2 regions of the Virgibacillus tibetensis genome follow, and region 2 is predicted to be linked to the other one. Evidence: riboswitches for the same ligand, from Rfam matches in the RefSeq annotation. Region 2 holds a riboswitch; the other holds the start of a gene.

Region 1 (8,701 bases), on a different contig from region 2:
GGAGATATTATTGCTGACGATACATGGTTCGACGATGTACGTCTCTCGCCTGATATGATTTGGAGTGATGAACATTTTTATTATGGGTCACAGGTGTCAGCACTTACAGTGTCACCGAATGAGGATTATGATACGGGAACAGTAATTGTAGAAATAATTCCCACAAAAGAAGGAGAAAGGCCATTCGTAACAGTATCACCTGAAACAGCTTACATAATAATTGAAAATACAGCAATCACGGGAGCTAAAAACGATGAAGAGGATTTAAAAGTTGAGAGGGAGCATGGAGGAAATACAATAACCATACAAGGCGTCATTCCAGTTGATTCAGCTAACCAAAGAGAATGGATGGCTGTATGGGAACCAACGAATTATGCATTGGATCTATTTCAGCAAGCACTTAAGAAATATGAAATTTCATGGAAAGGAACGGTAAAGACAGGGCAATCACCAAAGCAAACAACGGTACTTATAACGCATGAATCAATGCCTTTATCGGAGCTGCTCATACCTTTTATGAAATTAAGCAATAATGGAATTGGTGAAATTTTAGTAAAAGAGATGGGTAAGAGAGTTCGAGGAGAAGGAAGTTGGGAGAAGGGAATTGAAGTATTGGAAGAAGAACTCCAAAAACTTGGCGTGAATATAGATACAATCTTAATTAGAGACGGATCTGGCATATCGCATGTAAGCTCAATCCCTCCAAATGAACTATCGAATCTCTTATTTACCATTCAAAATAAAGAATGGTTTCCTGAATTCCTGAATTCAATGCCAGTTGCTGGAAAGGAAGACCGAATGATTGGGGGAACATTGAGAAATCGCATGCATGATCATTCGGTTCAAGCGAAAACGGGAACTATTAATGGGGTTAGTACTTTATCTGGTTTTTTAGAAACAAATAACGGTAATAAGCTTGTTTTTTCTATAATGGTAAATAACTTATTAGATGAAGATGATGGCAAATTAATAGAAGACAAAATAATTGAGATCATTGTTAATGACAGATAAAGCATTGCATGGATTGCGATGCTTTTATTCTTAAGCTTAGGCAATACGATTATATTGCGCTTAATATATTGACAGTTCTAACTTTTTGCCCTATGGTTAGTTATACCAATTAAATAAATTTTTATTTTGTTTCTTATCTAGAGAGGTGGAGGGATATGGCCCTGCGAAGCCTCGGCAACAGGTTTTAATAATCTATTAGAACACTGTGCCAATTCCAACAAGCGCTAGCTTGAAAGATAAGAGGGGAAGAATCCTTCGTGATCTTAAACTCTTTTCTTAACCTGAAAAGAGTTTTTTTGTTTAAAATAGCAAAGAAGAACAGGAGTGGGTACATGAAATACGGATTTTGGTTACCTATTTTTGGCGGATGGTTGAGGAATGTTGAGGATGAAGGTATGCCACCCACATTTGATTATGCAAAAAAAGTTATACAATCCGCTGAAAAATGGGGGTATGATACAACGTTAATTGCTGAATTGTATTTAAATGATATAAAGGGAACAGATGAAGATTCCATAGAGGCTTGGTCGACTGCAGCAGCTTTGGCAGCAGTAACAGAGAAAATTGAGATAATGACAGCAGTTCGTCCGGTTTTTCATAATCCCGCGGTGACAGCAAAGATGGCAGCTAATATAGATCATATCAGTAATGGTCGATTCACATTAAATGTTGTTTCCGGATGGTGGGCTGAGGAAGCTAAACAGTACGGTGCTGATTTCACAGAGCATGATGAGCGTTATGAACGTACCATCGAATTTCTTGAAGTTTTAAAAGGTTTATGGACAGAAGAGACATTTTCATATAATGGTAAATTTTATCAAATTGAAAATACAAAGCTAGCACCAAAGCCAGTTCAACGACCGAACCCATTATTGTATGCTGGTGGAGAAAGTGAAAAAGGCAAGCAGGTTATATCATCTTTATGTGATGCTTATGTCATGCACGGGCATACAGTAGAAGAAGCAAGAGCAAAAATTTTGGATATGAAAGAACGAAGGAAATATTCAGACCGTGAACCATTAAAATCCTTTGGTATGGCAGCCTATGTGATTTGTCGGGAAACGGAAGAAGAGGCACTTGAAGAATTAAAACGGATTACTACTGTTAAAGAATCAGGAGCATATGCCGGATTCAAAGATTTTACAACCAAATCCCAGCTTGAACAACAAATTCAGCTGCAGGATTACTCCGTATCAAATCGAGGAATACGACCCAACTTAGTAGGGACACCTGAACACATTGCTAAGCAGATACTCGAATTTGAAGACGCAGGAGTCGACTTATTGTTATTACAATGTTCGCCACAATTAGAGGAATTGGAAAACTTTTCAAAGCAGGTTATGCCCAAGGTAGAGGAATTGCGAGCAAAAAAAACGGACCAGGAGGTAGTGCAGTGAGTAAAATATATGTGATACATGAAAATAATGAATGGACAGAGCATTTATTTAAAAGATTGGAAGAGTTAGAGCTTCCTTATGAGGATTGGTTATTGGATAGTGGAAAGGTTGACTTGACGTCCGAGCCACCGGAAGGTATTTTTTATAATCGGATGAGTGCTTCATCACATACTAGGGGACATCGATTTGCGCCTGAATTAACGAGTGCGGTACTTTCATGGCTGGAACAAAATGGTCGAAAGGTGGTTAATGGCAGCAGGGCACTTCAGTTGGAAGTAAGTAAGGTATTACAGTATTTGGAACTTGAGAAATTTGGAATCAAAACACCGAAGACGATAGCTGCAGTCGGAAAAGAGGAACTATTGAAAGCTGCAGAGACTTTTGAAGGCATTAAATTTATTACGAAGCATAACCGGGCTGGAAAAGGTCTTGGTGTCCAACTCTTCCAATCTGTCACTGCATTACGAAGCTATGTAGAGGGGGAGAATTTTGAAGAGCCGGTTGACGGTATAACATTGATTCAAGAGTATATCGAATCTCCGGAGTCGTACATTACGCGCTGTGAATTTGTTGGTGGTAAGTTTGTCTATGCAGTTCGTGTAGATACATCTGAAGGCTTTGAACTATGTCCAGCAGATGCTTGTACCATTGATGATTTGTTTTGTCCTGCAGGCGAAGAAGCGTCAGCACCAGATAAATTTCAAATCAGAGAAGGATTTGATCATCCAGTACTTGAAAAATATGAAAAAGTCCTTGCTGCAAACAATATCCAAGTCGCGGGAATTGAGTTCATTGAGGATAAAGATGGAAACATTTATACGTATGATATTAATACAAACACCAATTATAATAGCGATGCTGAAGCTAAGAGTCGTAAAAAATATGGAATGCTGGAAGTAGCTAACTTTCTAGGTAACGAGCTTAAAAGGCTGGAAGGATCTACTACAGCATCGTGAAAATTGTGTCCTTACACCCAACAGCGGGATGTAGGGGCTGTTTTTTTTGTGTAGGTATAGTGAATTCATCAAAACAGGTGATCTACCAGTTATGGATGTTTCCTTCGCATGAAAGTTTCACTTTGATAAATAAGGGTATAATTTTTATACGTTAGAGTGAAAATGCAAGGGGTAGTTTAATGATAGACTCAATGTTATTAAAGGTCATAATCGTCATCGTGTTAGGTATAAGTGCCCAGTGGTTGGCATGGAGGTTTCGATTACCAGCAATTGTAATCATGTCGGTAACGGGTTTACTTGTTGGACCGGGATTGAGAATTGTTAACCCTATTGAAGACTTTGGTGCAATGTACGACCCGATTATTTCAATAGCTGTGGCAATTGTCCTGTTTGAGGGTAGTCTTAACTTACACTTCAAGGAGATCCGGGGTCTTGGTCGGCCGATTACACGTATTGTCACTATCGGCTCTTTGATTCGTTGGTTGCTTGGGGCTTTTGCTGCTTATTTTATTGCAGGTTTGTCCTGGCCTGTTTCATTTGTAATTAGTGCTTTATTTATTGTAACAGGGCCCACCGTTATTCTACCTCTTTTAAGGCAAGCAAAATTAAAATCCAGACCATCTAAAATACTTAAGTGGGAAGGAATTATTATAGATCCTATTGGCGCCTTACTTGCAGTACTTGCTTACCAGGTTGTCCTATTTTTATTTAATAATGATGTTGGTTATTTGTCTTTATTAGTATTTTTTGTTACCTCTGGACTTGTTGGGGTAATGGGGTATTTAATTGCTAAGGTTTTGGGATGGTTATTAGTAAAAGGGTATGTACCAGAATTCATAAAGTCGCCAATCATGCTTGCAGTCGTCATTACTACCTTTACTATTTCAGATTTGATCATGGAAGAGACAGGACTTTTAGCGGTTACGGTTATGGGGATTACGTTAGCTAACCTAAATCTTCCTGCTATTCAGGATATGAGGGCATTTAAGGAAAACGTGTCCACTATATTAATTTCAGCTATTTTTGTTATGTTAACAGCTTCTATTGCAAGAGAAACATTACACGAGATCATGAATATTGAAGTACTTGGCTATGTTGCAGTGATGCTGTTCATTATCCGTCCATTGGCAATTTATATTGCTACCATAAGAACCGACTTGCAAATGAAAGAAAAAATCCTGCTTGGATGGATTGCTCCTCGGGGAATTGTTGCACTAACGGTTGCCAATTACTTTGCTGCTTTATTAATTGATCAGGAGTTTGAAGGCGCAGAAATGGTAAGTGCTATAACATTTGCATTGGTCTTTGGCAGTGTATGTCTCCATGGCTTCTCGTTGGGGTGGCTGGCAAGGAAATTAGGGTTGGCTATGGAAGGCAAGCCAAGTGTTTTGTTAGTCGGAAGTAATCCATTTACTGTCAAGTTCGGTGGCTTTATGAAGGAGATGGGGATTCCGGTATTACTTGTTGATACATCTAAAAAGAGATTGAAGTCTGCTGATGATCACGAGCTTCCTTATGTGAAAACTGAAATTTTAGCTGCAGAATCAGACGGTCAGTTTGATAAACAAACTTACGACTACTTGATCAGCGCTACTGAAACAGAGTCTTATAATGCACTGGTCAGTTCCAGGCATATCGAAGAATTTGGAAGAAGACATGTATTTAAATTAAATACCAGAGAACAACAAGACAAGAAGTCTACTTCACCAATTTGGACCGTAAGTGGCGAAGTTTTATTTTCAGAAGAGATAGTAATAGAAGAGTTAATCGAAAAGGTGGAGACAGGGTATCAATTTAAAAAAACACATTTAACAGAAGCTTATAGTTATGATGATTTTCGAAAGGATAGGAATACCAAAGTGATACCGCTATTTAATCTGAAACCTTCTGGGAAACTGCAATTTTTCACAGATGAGCAAAAAGTAAAGGTGGAGACGGAGGATGTTATTATTAGTTTAGAACCACCTGCCTAAAGACAATAGGCTATATCATTTGATCTCACGCTTATTTCTATTCACATTGTTCAGGCTGGTGGAATAATTAAGTAAGAGGGTAGGTAAATACCCAGCTTGTAACTACATGAAGGAAGTGAGTGTATTGTTTTATCATGTAAAGGAATTACAGTACCACGCAAAGCCAGAACGGCCTGATCCTGTCTATGCTAAAAAACTGCAAGAAATATTAGGAGGACAATTTGGTGAGATTTCTGTAGCAATGCAGTATCTATTCCAAGGATGGAACACTCGTGGAGATGGCAAGTATAAGGATTTATTGATGGATACAGGTACAGAGGAACTGGCACATATCGAGATGCTTGCTACAATGATTGCTAGATTATTAGACGGAGCACCAGATGTGGAACTAGAGGATGCTGCTAAAGATCCGGTTATAGCAGCAATCTTAGGTGGTTCAAATCCGCAGCACACGATTGTATCTGGCTTGGGCGCCATGCCAGCAGACAGTGTAGGTAATCGCTGGACCGCCGATTACATTATTGCGAGCGGAAATTTGCTAGCAGACTTTCGTTCTAATTTGAATGCCGAATCTCAGGGAAGACTGCAGGCTGTAAGATTATATGAACAAACAACTGACCGTGGGGTAAGGGATATGCTCTCTTGGTTGATTGCCAGGGATACGATGCACCAGAACCAGTGGTATGCAGCGTGCCGTGAGTTGGAAGAGAAGGAGAACATTGTAGTTCCTAGTACATTTCCGAGAGAATTACAAAAAGAACAGGTAGCATATACGCTGTTTAATTATTCTGCTGGAGACGAAAGCGCAACAGGACGCTGGGCACATGGTCCAAGTATGGATAGCTGTGGTACTTTTAATTACGTTGATAAGCCTGTAGCATTTGCTCCGGCGCCTCATCTTGCTCCGGCACCACCGTATATCCATGATACGCCGTTGTGGGCGCTGCGGAAGTCAGATGATGCGCCTGATCCAGATATGATGTAATCGTGATTTTTTTTAGATTCTATAAAAAGGCTGAACAAAGATAGGAAATCTACTTTGTTCAGCCTTTTTCGTTTGGTAATAAACTCCTAATTGTAAACCATAGTAGTTTGAAAAAAACATATATGGGGTAGCCAATTAGAAATTAAAACTTTTTTTAAAAAAGGAGTATAAGCGATGACACCTGATCAAATAGGGTTTACCTTATTATATTTGGCTTTTTTTTTACTTTTAGGTAAATGGATTCGTGTTCGTATTAAATGGCTGCAGAATTTATTTCTACCCTCATCTATAATTGGTGGATTTCTGGCGCTTTTCTTAGGACCACAATTACTCGGGAATATATTGAAAAATTTTGTTAACGAGGATTCTTTTTGGGTGAATGGAATAATGACTGAGGAAGTAATGGAGGTTTGGGAAGCATTACCTGGTTTAACAATTAATATTGTATTTGCCACATTATTTCTCGGAGCAACCATTCCTACATTATCTAAGATATGGAAGTATGGTGGCCCACAATTAGCCTTTGGTTGGACAATAGGCTGGGGACAATATGTTATTGGTATCTTACTTGCTGTCCTTGTATTATCACCGTTCTTCGGTCTGCCTCCAATGGCTGGTGCGCTGATAGAAGTGGCCTTTGAAGGTGGGCATGGAACTGCAGCTGGGCTATCTGGAACATTTGAAGAGCTGGGTTTTGCAGAAGGGTATGACCTTGCGATTGGACTAGCTACAATAGGTGTGCTCTCAGGTGTGATCATTGGAATAATTTTAATCAATTGGGCTGTTCGTAAAGGAAATACAAATATCATAAAAGATGTTAAAGGTTTTTCTACATTGAGAAAGCAAGGGATAATGGAGTTTCAGAACAGGGAACCTGCTGCGAATATGACTGTCAGACCAGAATCAATTGAACCATTATCCCTGCATTTTGCAGTGGTAGGTATGGCAGTGTTTGTCGGTTGGCTGCTCCTTGAAATGCTCATATGGATTGAAAGTGTTACATGGGGTGCAATTACTGATTCCGAATTTATGACTTATATTCCCTTGTTTCCATTAGCAATGATTGGCGGTATCATTATTCAAGTTATTTTCAATAAGATTGATAATGCGGAAGTGCTTGATCGCAGAATGATTAATCGGATTCAGGGGTTTTCGCTGGATGTTTTAATTTTAACAGCAATTGCAACGGTTTCGCTGGATGTAATTGGTGAATATATTGTGCCATTCTTACTTATGGCAGGTGCCGGAATTGCCTGGAACGTCTTTGGATTCTTGATCCTAGCACCGAGAATTATTCCGACCTACTGGTTTGAGCGTGGGATTGGTGATTTTGGTCAGTCTATGGGGATTACAGCGACAGGGCTTTTATTAATGCGCGTTGCTGATCCGAAAGGGGAATCGCCAGCATTTGAAGGGTTTGGCTATAAGCAATTGCTTTATGAGCCTTTTCTTGGAGGAGGTCTTGTTACCGCATTATCCATCCCGCTGATTTACCAGCTTGGCGCCATACCGTTTCTTATCTTCGCAATTATCATGTGTGTTGGAGGAGCTTTGGTTGGACTGCTGCACTTTGGGAGGAAGTAAACATGTGAAAGGGAGAGAAGCTTAATTGAGTGCACATCAAGTGTTACTGTTGTTAACTATTGGCTACATTGTATTTTCTATTGATAAAAAGCAGAACTATTTTCCAGTCCCAGTAGTACTGGTGTGTATCGGTTTAGCTCTGGCAGTCATTCCCTATTTTGATTCTATTTCAATAACTAAGGAAATGATTTTTACTATTTTTCTTCCTGCGTTATTGTTTGTTTCGGCATATAGCTTTCCATTGGATAACTTACGTAAAAATAAGTGGATTATAGGAACTTTAGGTACCATCGGCTTAGTAGTAACTGTTTTGTTGCTTGGCTTAGCCATTTACGCTGTGGGCAATCTGTTTGTGTCCCTATCCTTGGTAGGATCCTTGTTGATCGCTGCTATATTATCACCGACTGACCCTGTGTCTGTTGTTTCTATACTAAAGGGTTCATCCGGCGATGAGAAGATTGCCGATATAGCAGAAGGAGAATCCATGCTGAATGATGGTACGAGCATTGTTTTATATTCCCTCCTGTTGGTCATGTTTGTGCAAAATACTACATTTTCTCTTGGTTCATTCATTGGAGAATTTTTGATTGTTTCATTAGGTGGTATCCTCATAGGAGTTACATTCGGCTGGCTGATGAGCAAAGCTGTTCACTATACCCATCACCGGGAATACCAAGTAATGTTGAGTATGATCGTTGCGTATGGAAGTTACTACTTAGGGGAAGCAGCGGGTGTATCTGGAGTTCTTGCTACTGTGTCGTCCGGACTGATGCTTTCCTTTGAATTCGGAAAAAA
Region 2 (8,701 bases):
TTAATAATCCAAAGGTACATCCGTACAGGCCAGAAGAGCACAGTACATGGTCATTTGCTTTTGTTAATGCAATTAAGACAGCGGAGACCGCAGCCATTCCTGAGGCGAATGCCAGCCCGCGTTCCCCATTTTCCAATGCTGCAATACGTTCTTCCAATACAGTTACCGTTGGATTACCCAAACGCGAGTAGATATACCCTTCTTCTTCACCCGCAAAGCGTCTTTCTCCCTGTTCTGCAGATTCAAACGAATAGGTTGATGTTTGGAATAATGGTGCAGATAAGCTTCCAAGCATGTCTTTAGAGTCATAGCCTTCATGTATAACAGCCGTTTCAAAATGTTTATGTTTTTCACTCATAAATAGTCCCCCTTATACCAAAAATTATTGAAATCATAATCTTCTTTATAACTATCATAATCTATAACACTTCCTATTGAAAGAGTTTTCCTATTTCTCTTAAAAGCATTTAAATTGCTTTTTATAATTTTAACTCCTAAAATTAGCTTAATTTACTTGAGAAATGAGGCTCATAGGATGGAACAAAGGCAGGAAAAGCTGGGAATTCTATATACATCAGGTGCTTACTTTTTGTGGGGCTTTCTGGCAATCTATTGGAAACAAGTCGATCATGTTCCTGCAGGTGAAATCCTGTCCCATCGAATCGTCTGGTCGTTTGTCTTCATGATAATTGTTGTGCTGCTAGTTCAAAAGTGGTCCTTATTTATACAAGAATGCAAAGCGATCCTTAAAAGCAGGAAAAAACTGCTTGGAATTTCTGCAGCGTCTATCTTCATAAGTATTAATTGGCTGCTCTTTATCTGGGCAGTAAACACTGATCATGTCATTCAGGCCAGCCTGGGATACTATATTAACCCACTTGTAAGTATTATGCTAGGCATCGTTATTTTAAAAGAAAAACTAACAAGGAGACAGCTTCTTTCCTTCATACTTGCTGGAATAGGCGTTACATATCTTACTGTCAGTTACGGTGTTTTCCCATGGATTTCACTACTGCTGGCTGCGAGCTTTGGATTTTATGGATTACTAAAAAAAACAGTAGATATTACTGCAATGAATGGTTTAACGATCGAGACCATGATTGTTGCACCGGTTGCACTGATCTACCTCGTTAGCATACCAGATAGCTCATTTTCAACAGATAGTCTATTTTCTGTTACTAATTTATTGTTAGCAGGCGCTGGTGCTGTTACTGCGGTCCCTTTGTTACTTTTTGCTGTCGGGGCGAAGAAGATTCCACTGGCAATGGTAGGCTTTATACAATATATTGCACCGACAATTATGCTGGCCCTTGGCGTGTTTCTGTTCCATGAAACATTTACCCGTGCACATCTTATCTCTTTCGCTTTCATTTGGACAGCATTAATTATTTATTTAGGATCTGTATATCGGTTGCCAATCCGCAGGTTGAAGGATAAAGCGCTAACTAAATAACCTCACTCTTATAGGCTACTTTCTAAAATATTGGGCTGTCCCTGTACTTGCGATTACTCGTTACAAAAGCATAGCAGTATTTCATTGAGCATTTTCGGTTACTCAAAACACCGAATAAAAATTGTTGCTTTCCGTAAGAGTCGGCTGTCCACAGCGAAATTTATAAAGCATTAAGTGAATTTTTTATAACATTGCACAATGCTTAGCGGAGGAAAAACACGAAGACTCCTGCGGGAGGAAAGGCATCGGTGAGACCCCACAGTGCGATAGCACGAGGAGGCTCACCAGCCGCCCAGCGGCAAAGAAAACACTGCAAAGTGAACGAAGTGAAGCTGAGCAGATGTTGCACTTGTACCCGGAGTGGTGAAAGCGAAGTGTATTTCCGTAGCGAAGTTACGTCAGTAACAAGTTACTTCTCCTTTTATATCAAATGCGAGATTTTAAAGAAACAAAAATTGCGATATATTACTTTTTTTAAAAATACCATTGACAAACAAGTGGTAAAGGTTATATAATTTAGAATAATTTAATAAAGATAATAAATCTCTTATCTAGAGTGGCGGAGGGAATAGGCCCTGTGAAGCCCGGCAACCTTAAAGTAAGCTATATTTGCTTTTTACGGTGCTAAATCCTACAGATCTATGGTGGATCTGGAAGATAAGAGGAGGACCGTTAAATATACGCCCTCTTCTTAGGAAGAGGGCTTTTTGATTTCCCTCCTCTTCCACAGTTAAGAAAAAAATACAAAACATTTTAAGGAGGAATTATTTATGTCTCAATTTAATTTTCACAATCCAGAAACTGTATTACTACACGGTGGTCAAGAACCAGATCCGGCAACAGGATCGCGAGCTGTACCTATTTATCAAACAACTTCTTATGTGTTCCGTGACACGGAACACGCACAAAATCTTTTTGGTTTAGCAGAAGCAGGAAATATTTACTCACGTATTGGAAATCCCACAGTCGACGCTTTCGAACAGCGCATTGCTCAACTGGAAGATGGGGTAGCTGCGGTAGCAACTTCTTCAGGAATGGCTGCTATTTCATTTGCAATCTTAAACTTAGCTAGTGCGGGTGATGAAATTATCGCTGACAGCAATCTGTATGGTGGAACATATAACTTATTTGCATCAACCCTCCCACGTTATGGAATTAACGTTAAATTTGTTGACGGCACTGACCCGGACGCCGTTGAAGCTGCAATTACTACCAAAACTAAGGCCGTTTTTGGTGAAATCATTACCAATCCTAGCCTTAACGTTTTTGATGTCGAGGCAATCGCTGCAGTGGCACATGCTCATAACATCCCTTTAATTATTGACAATACATTTGCAACACCTTATCTTACAAAGCCATTAACATGGGGCGCCGATATTGTTGTTCACTCAGCCACAAAGTGGATTGGTGGTCATGGTACTACTATTGGAGGAATTGTAGTTGATGGGGGACGTTTTAATTGGGATAACGGTAAATTCCCGGGCTTTACAGAACCAGACGCGAGCTATAATGGACTTCGTTATGTTGATGTTGGTCCAGCCGCCTTTGCGACGAAGCTGCGAGTGCAGTTATTACGTGATATTGGTGCATGCTTAAGTCCACAAAGCGCCTTTTTATTGCTGCAGGGCTTAGAAACATTGCATTTACGTATCGAGCGTCATACCAAGAATGCGGAAGTGGTGGCGGATTATTTAACTAAACATCCCGCCGTAGAATGGGTGAACTATCCCGGTCTTGAGCAGCATCCTTCTCACCAGCTAGCAAAAAAATACTTGCGTAATGGCTATGGTTCCATTATAACGTTTGGCATTCAAGGTGGACGCGAATCTGGAAGAGCTTTAATTGATAACGTGAAATTATGGTCTCATGTAGCAAATGTAGGAGATGCAAAATCATTAATCATTCACCCGGCTTCAACAACCCACCAGCAGTTGGGTGAAGAAGACTTACTGAAAAGCGGAGTTTTCGAAGAGCTTATCCGCCTATCCATTGGCATTGAGTCTACAGAAGATATTTTACTTGATTTAGATCAGGCAATAGCTGCCGCTGTGAATCAGCCAGCTCTTTTTCAAAACACAGAGGAAGATGCCATCAAGTGGTTAGTGTCATCTCCATTTGATCGCTCCAATGGAGATGTTCGCCAAAAGGCCATCGTTGTTATTGGTTCTGAAGATAACAATGATGCCAAACAACTAAAATCTTTAGGATTTAATATCATAGTGGTAAATGAATCGTCTGAACTTGCAGATGTTCCTTACGAAATAGATGCTGTTTGGGTAAAACAACAGACTATCTCTTCACCGATTATTGAACAGTTTATTACTAAACAAGGGAAAGTTCTTTGGGTAGAAGAACCAGGTGAGAATAGCAATGCCCTGGAAAAAGCGCAATCTGCCGGCGTTACAGTGATTACTAATAAATACCTTTATGAGGAAGTACTGCGCTGGAGAGGAAATCTCTCAGAAACGGTTAGCATTTAAAAAAGTTTTGCGAGAAGATTTTAACAGGCTTGGAAATAATGGGCATTCACGGTCAGTGAATGCCTGGAGGTGAAGTAAATGAAGGCCATAAATGTAGCTTTATTAGGTCTTGGTACAGTAGGGAAAGGTGTTTATCAAACCATTAACACACATCAAGAACGCCTGCGGGACATAACTGGTTGCTCCGTTCATGTTTCTACGTTTTTAATTGAACACCCAGAAAAGCATGCAACTGTGAACGGTACTACGGTAACAGATATCCGCACAATTACCGAGAACCCCGACATCGATATCGTATTTGAAGCAATTGTTGGAAAAGAGCCTGCGTTTTCCTATCTCAAAAAATGCATTCAAGCAGGAAAACATGTCATAACTGCAAACAAAGAAATGTTCGCAGTTCATGGAAAAGAGCTGAGAGAACTGGCAAGGCAGCATCATGTATCTATTGGCTACGATGCTACAACGGCTGGAGGAATACCAATCATACAGATGATCCAGCACGTACTCCAGGCTAATAACGTTCTAAAGGTCCAAGCTATATTGAATGGAACAACTAATTACATTCTAACAGAAATGAGAGATCAGAATGCGGCCTTTGAAGATGCCCTGCAACAAGCTCAACAGCTTGGCTATGCAGAAGCAGATCCTACCAATGATGTTGAAGGATTTGACGCATTTTATAAATTAATGATATTGAGTGAATTGATTTATAACGAACAGCCCAACTGGAATGATGTAAAACGAATTGGAATTACCTCGATATCGGAAAAAGATATTGCGGAAAATCAGTTAACAAATAAAAGGATAAAACACATCGCGTCCATTTGGAAGGAGGATGGCAGGATCTTGGCTAAGGTCGAGCCGGTAAGCCTTCCCAGGGATCACCCTCTTTACGCTATCGAAGGAGTGGACAATGCGATCAACATAGAAACAGATATTCTAGGTGAACTTACTTTAAAAGGTCCCGGGGCAGGAGCCCTTCCTACTGCAAGTGCAATGATTGAGGATTTCTGCCTCATCTATTCCGGTAAATCCCAAAAAGAAAAATCAACTGTAGTAGTATCTTAGGTTTATTTTTCAGCAATAGGGGGAAAATAATAAATAGTGTATCATGTACCCCATGAATTTCAAATCGCCTTTAATTAAAAGGCGATTTTTTTATCTCTTTACTGTACGGAAAAAAGTATACTATTTTCAATTAAATACTTTCGGATTTTTACTATACATGAGACAATTCATTATATCGTATATATAACATAACAGCATGGGTGTGGTAAGCATGAAAAAGGTTAGTTTGATCATTACTGGTATCGCATTACTACTGATTGTCACAGGGATCTTTGTGCTAATGAATAAACCTGCCTCCACTTTTGATAATGTCACCATTCCAGAAGAGGATGAAATAGACGAAGAGACACCGGAAGAGCAGCCACAGGAAGATGAGGAAGACCAAGAACAGGCAGAGGACAATGAAAATGAAGAATCGGATCCAAGGCAGTTTACTACGGTAATTGCAGAAGCTGTTCAAAGCACCATTGACTTCTTTTCAACGCGGGAAACACATGTAGTGGCGATTGGCGATTCACTGACACAAGGTGTGGGTGGAAACCAGGAACAGGGTGGATATGTTGGGATTTTGGACCGAACAATAAATGAAAATGAACAACTCGTTACTTTTGATAACTTTGGCGTACGCGGGAACCGTTCTGGTCAATTATTAGACCGTCTGGATAATCCCGAGATTGAGTCAGCCGTTGCAGACTCAGATATCGTACTAATTACTATTGGCGCGAATGACATCATGCAAGTTGTTAAAGAAAATTTCGCTAATATAAACTTGGGTGATTTTGTTGAAGAACGAGCAAGATATGAAGAGAGACTCGAACAAATCCTGACTAAAATCAGGAACATCAATCCAAATACAGAAATCTATTTAGTAGGGTTTTACAATCCTTTTGAACAATATTTTGGGGATATTGAAGAACTTGGTATTATTGTTGAAGATTGGAATAGAACTGGAAGAACAATGGCTGGAAATCGTGATAATGTAACGTTTATTCCCACTGCTGATCTATTTGAAGGTTCTGATGAAGTTTTATTTGCAGAGGATAATTTCCATCCAAACGATCTCGGCTATAAACGTATAGCTCGGCGTGTGTTGGAATATTTAACTAATTAAAGGGTGAGAGCTATGTCCATAAGAAAAAAGCATCATACTAGTAAAAGTAAGTGGAAACGGTTGTTTTATAGCTTGCTAGCTTTCAATTTCGTTTTTTTCCTTACCCTTGTTGCACTTATTTTCTGGCCAGTTTCTGATGCGGACTATTCATCCTACCAAGAACGTGAACCCGATGAGAGCTCCGAGTTTATTGTTCGAACAACGAAGCAGAATTTAAATGAATTAATAAATGCTTATATCAGTCAGTTGCTGGGTGACACAAGACATCAATACAGCATTGAACTGGAAGAGGACGTCCACTTACTAGGCGAGTTGCCGGTTTTCTCCAGCACCGTCCCGTTATCCGTCCATTTTGAACCAATCGTCCAGGACAATGGGGATATAATATTACAGCAAAAATCGATCTCTGTCGGATTGTTGGAGCTGCCTAATAAAAAAATAATGGAGTATATGGGTCGCTATTTACCTATGCCCGAATGGGTGACTGTTAACCCATCTGATGAAGAAATATATGTAGCTTTATCAGAGATGGACATAAAAAGTAACTTTGAAGTCGGTGTGGAGTATATTGATCTGGAGGCAAACAACATTGCCTTTAAAATCAGAGTACCTTATCGAACGTTGGGTATCGAGTATAGAGAACAGTAGAAATTGGGGAGGAACTAATCACCATGCGCGTGGGTTTATGTAGTTCTACCTCTCCCCTATCGTCCTGCTTTCTTATTCATATACTTCCGTCATTTGCTTTATTTTATCTTTCACACTTTTCACAAGATGATCTGGCTCTAATACCTTTGCCTGATTTCCCCACGTAAGAATCCAATTCACCAGCCCATCTGACAGCTTAGCTTTGGTCTTTAAAATGAAATGTTCTTCACCAATGTTTTTAATATCCGCATCATGTCCGAAACGATCTAGCACGACATTGACCAAATTATGATGAAACCTGATTTTAATCCAAATTTCTTGCCCGGCAAACATATGAAAGGTTTGATTGACGTAATTCTTTAAATTAAAGTCACCTTTTGAAAATGTTTCTTCATTAATTCCCACATTACGTATCCGGTCAAGACGATAGTGTCGCATCTCATTATTTTTCTTAAATCTGCCTATAAGATAATAATAGTCATTTTGCCAAATTAGTGCGTAAGGCTCCACACTGTACTGCTCACCTTCGCGGTTGTATTCAAACTGTTTATCGACATTAAATTTTCCGTACTGATACGTTAAAACCCTGCGTTCAGAAATAGCCCGATGCACAAAGTCAATATTCAATTTTACCAGCTCATAATCGATATTAGCAGATTGACTGAAAAGGACTGGTTCGGGCAAGGTGCTGCCAATTGCTTTACTTGTTAGCTGTTTTACTTTTTTAATTAACTTTTTCTTTTCATTCGTCGTGATAAATTTCGCTGATAAAATAGCATCAATAATCAAACGGAGCTGATAGGTTTCAAATAATCGTGTTTGATGGCTATATAATATTTTCCCGAACTTCCCTTTGTTGCGAACAATCTCGAAATCCATATCATCCAAAATTTCCAGGTCCCGTTTAATTGTACGATTATCAAATGATTTATCTGGTATCATATTACGAAGTTTTTCACTTAATTCGTCAATGCCCAGCTCATTAATGTCATCGGTTTGATCAAATAAAATATCTCTGATTTTAAGTAGTCGGTAACTGCTCCCGCGTTCCATTAAATCCACTCCCAATAATTTATAGTAAAAAAAGAACCATCTACAATTTGTATATGGCTCTTCCTATCTGATGACAAATCGTTTTACTTTTGAAGATAATAATATTATAAATGATTGCTTTGGTAAGATTTGTTCACCTTTAACTAATTTTCTGCCACTATTTACAATGTGAAGGCAATAATCTTCTAGCTTTCCTTCAAAAAGTAAATTCATACCTTCATGCGAACGAATGTCTGATGGTGTAATAAAACATGCCTTTTTTGTTAATCTAATCGTCTCTGCATCTTTTAATACAGTCGCTACAAACTGCGAGCAAAACATTGCGTCTTTACGTTTAATTTCCACCCCGAGCAATACACCAAATAAACCAATGAAATTGTATTTATAATTACTCTTCTGTGCTTCAATAGTTTTAATATTCCTCACGATACTTTCATATTCGGCTTCTGAAGTTGAATAACTGTATATTGCACACTTGGCACTTTTTAGAAAATCACTGTTTACATCCTCTTCCACAAAGCCGCCGATGAATGGGTTCCTTGAGCGTTTGCGGCCAAAGCTGTATACTTTCCTCAATTCATTATCAAACCCAATTGAGACATGATTTAAAGACTTCTTGGTACAATAATTAATAGCTTTAGCTAAATATGTTCCTGTATCGGTAAAGAGAAAGTATATCGTCTTTTCCCCCATTTGATTCCCCCTTCCCAATCTGTTCTTTTTATAGAATGGGTAATGTCTAATTGTGACATATTTCCAATTATAAATACAGTCTTATTTCTACTATTACAAAATTTTCGCAATTATACAAGCTAATTTTTACTATTTTCTTTAAAAAACACTTTCTCTTATATATATATGATTGTTTTGCATTGACGAAACCCCCTA

Evidence for each region. A riboswitch is a leader RNA that binds a small molecule or an ion and turns the genes downstream of it on or off. The one in region 2 is predicted to bind S-adenosylmethionine.
Region 1: another riboswitch for S-adenosylmethionine. It lies ahead of QGM71_RS16945 (LLM class flavin-dependent oxidoreductase); the one in region 2 lies ahead of QGM71_RS12805 (PLP-dependent aspartate aminotransferase family protein).

The regions. Positions count from the first base shown of each region.
Region 1 covers NZ_JARZFX010000011.1:64,299-72,999, reverse strand. The annotation lists gene dacB (D-alanyl-D-alanine carboxypeptidase/D-alanyl-D-alanine endopeptidase) at 1-1,011, shown strand, start outside; SAM riboswitch class I at 1,142-1,254, shown strand; gene QGM71_RS16945 (LLM class flavin-dependent oxidoreductase) at 1,344-2,408, shown strand; gene QGM71_RS16940 (ATP-grasp domain-containing protein) at 2,405-3,364, shown strand; gene QGM71_RS16935 (cation:proton antiporter) at 3,544-5,337, shown strand; gene QGM71_RS16930 (manganese catalase family protein) at 5,462-6,322, shown strand; gene QGM71_RS16925 (sodium/glutamate symporter) at 6,497-7,906, shown strand; gene QGM71_RS16920 (cation:proton antiporter) at 7,932-8,701, shown strand, end outside.
Region 2 covers NZ_JARZFX010000006.1:20,781-29,481, reverse strand. The annotation lists gene megL (methionine gamma-lyase) at 1-358, opposite strand, end outside; gene rarD (EamA family transporter RarD) at 536-1,453, shown strand; SAM riboswitch class I at 1,998-2,117, shown strand; gene QGM71_RS12805 (PLP-dependent aspartate aminotransferase family protein) at 2,224-3,933, shown strand; gene QGM71_RS12800 (homoserine dehydrogenase) at 4,012-5,001, shown strand; gene QGM71_RS12795 (SGNH/GDSL hydrolase family protein) at 5,213-6,112, shown strand; gene QGM71_RS12790 (YpmS family protein) at 6,125-6,760, shown strand; gene QGM71_RS12785 (helix-turn-helix transcriptional regulator) at 6,833-7,813, opposite strand; gene QGM71_RS12780 (hypothetical protein) at 7,877-8,506, opposite strand.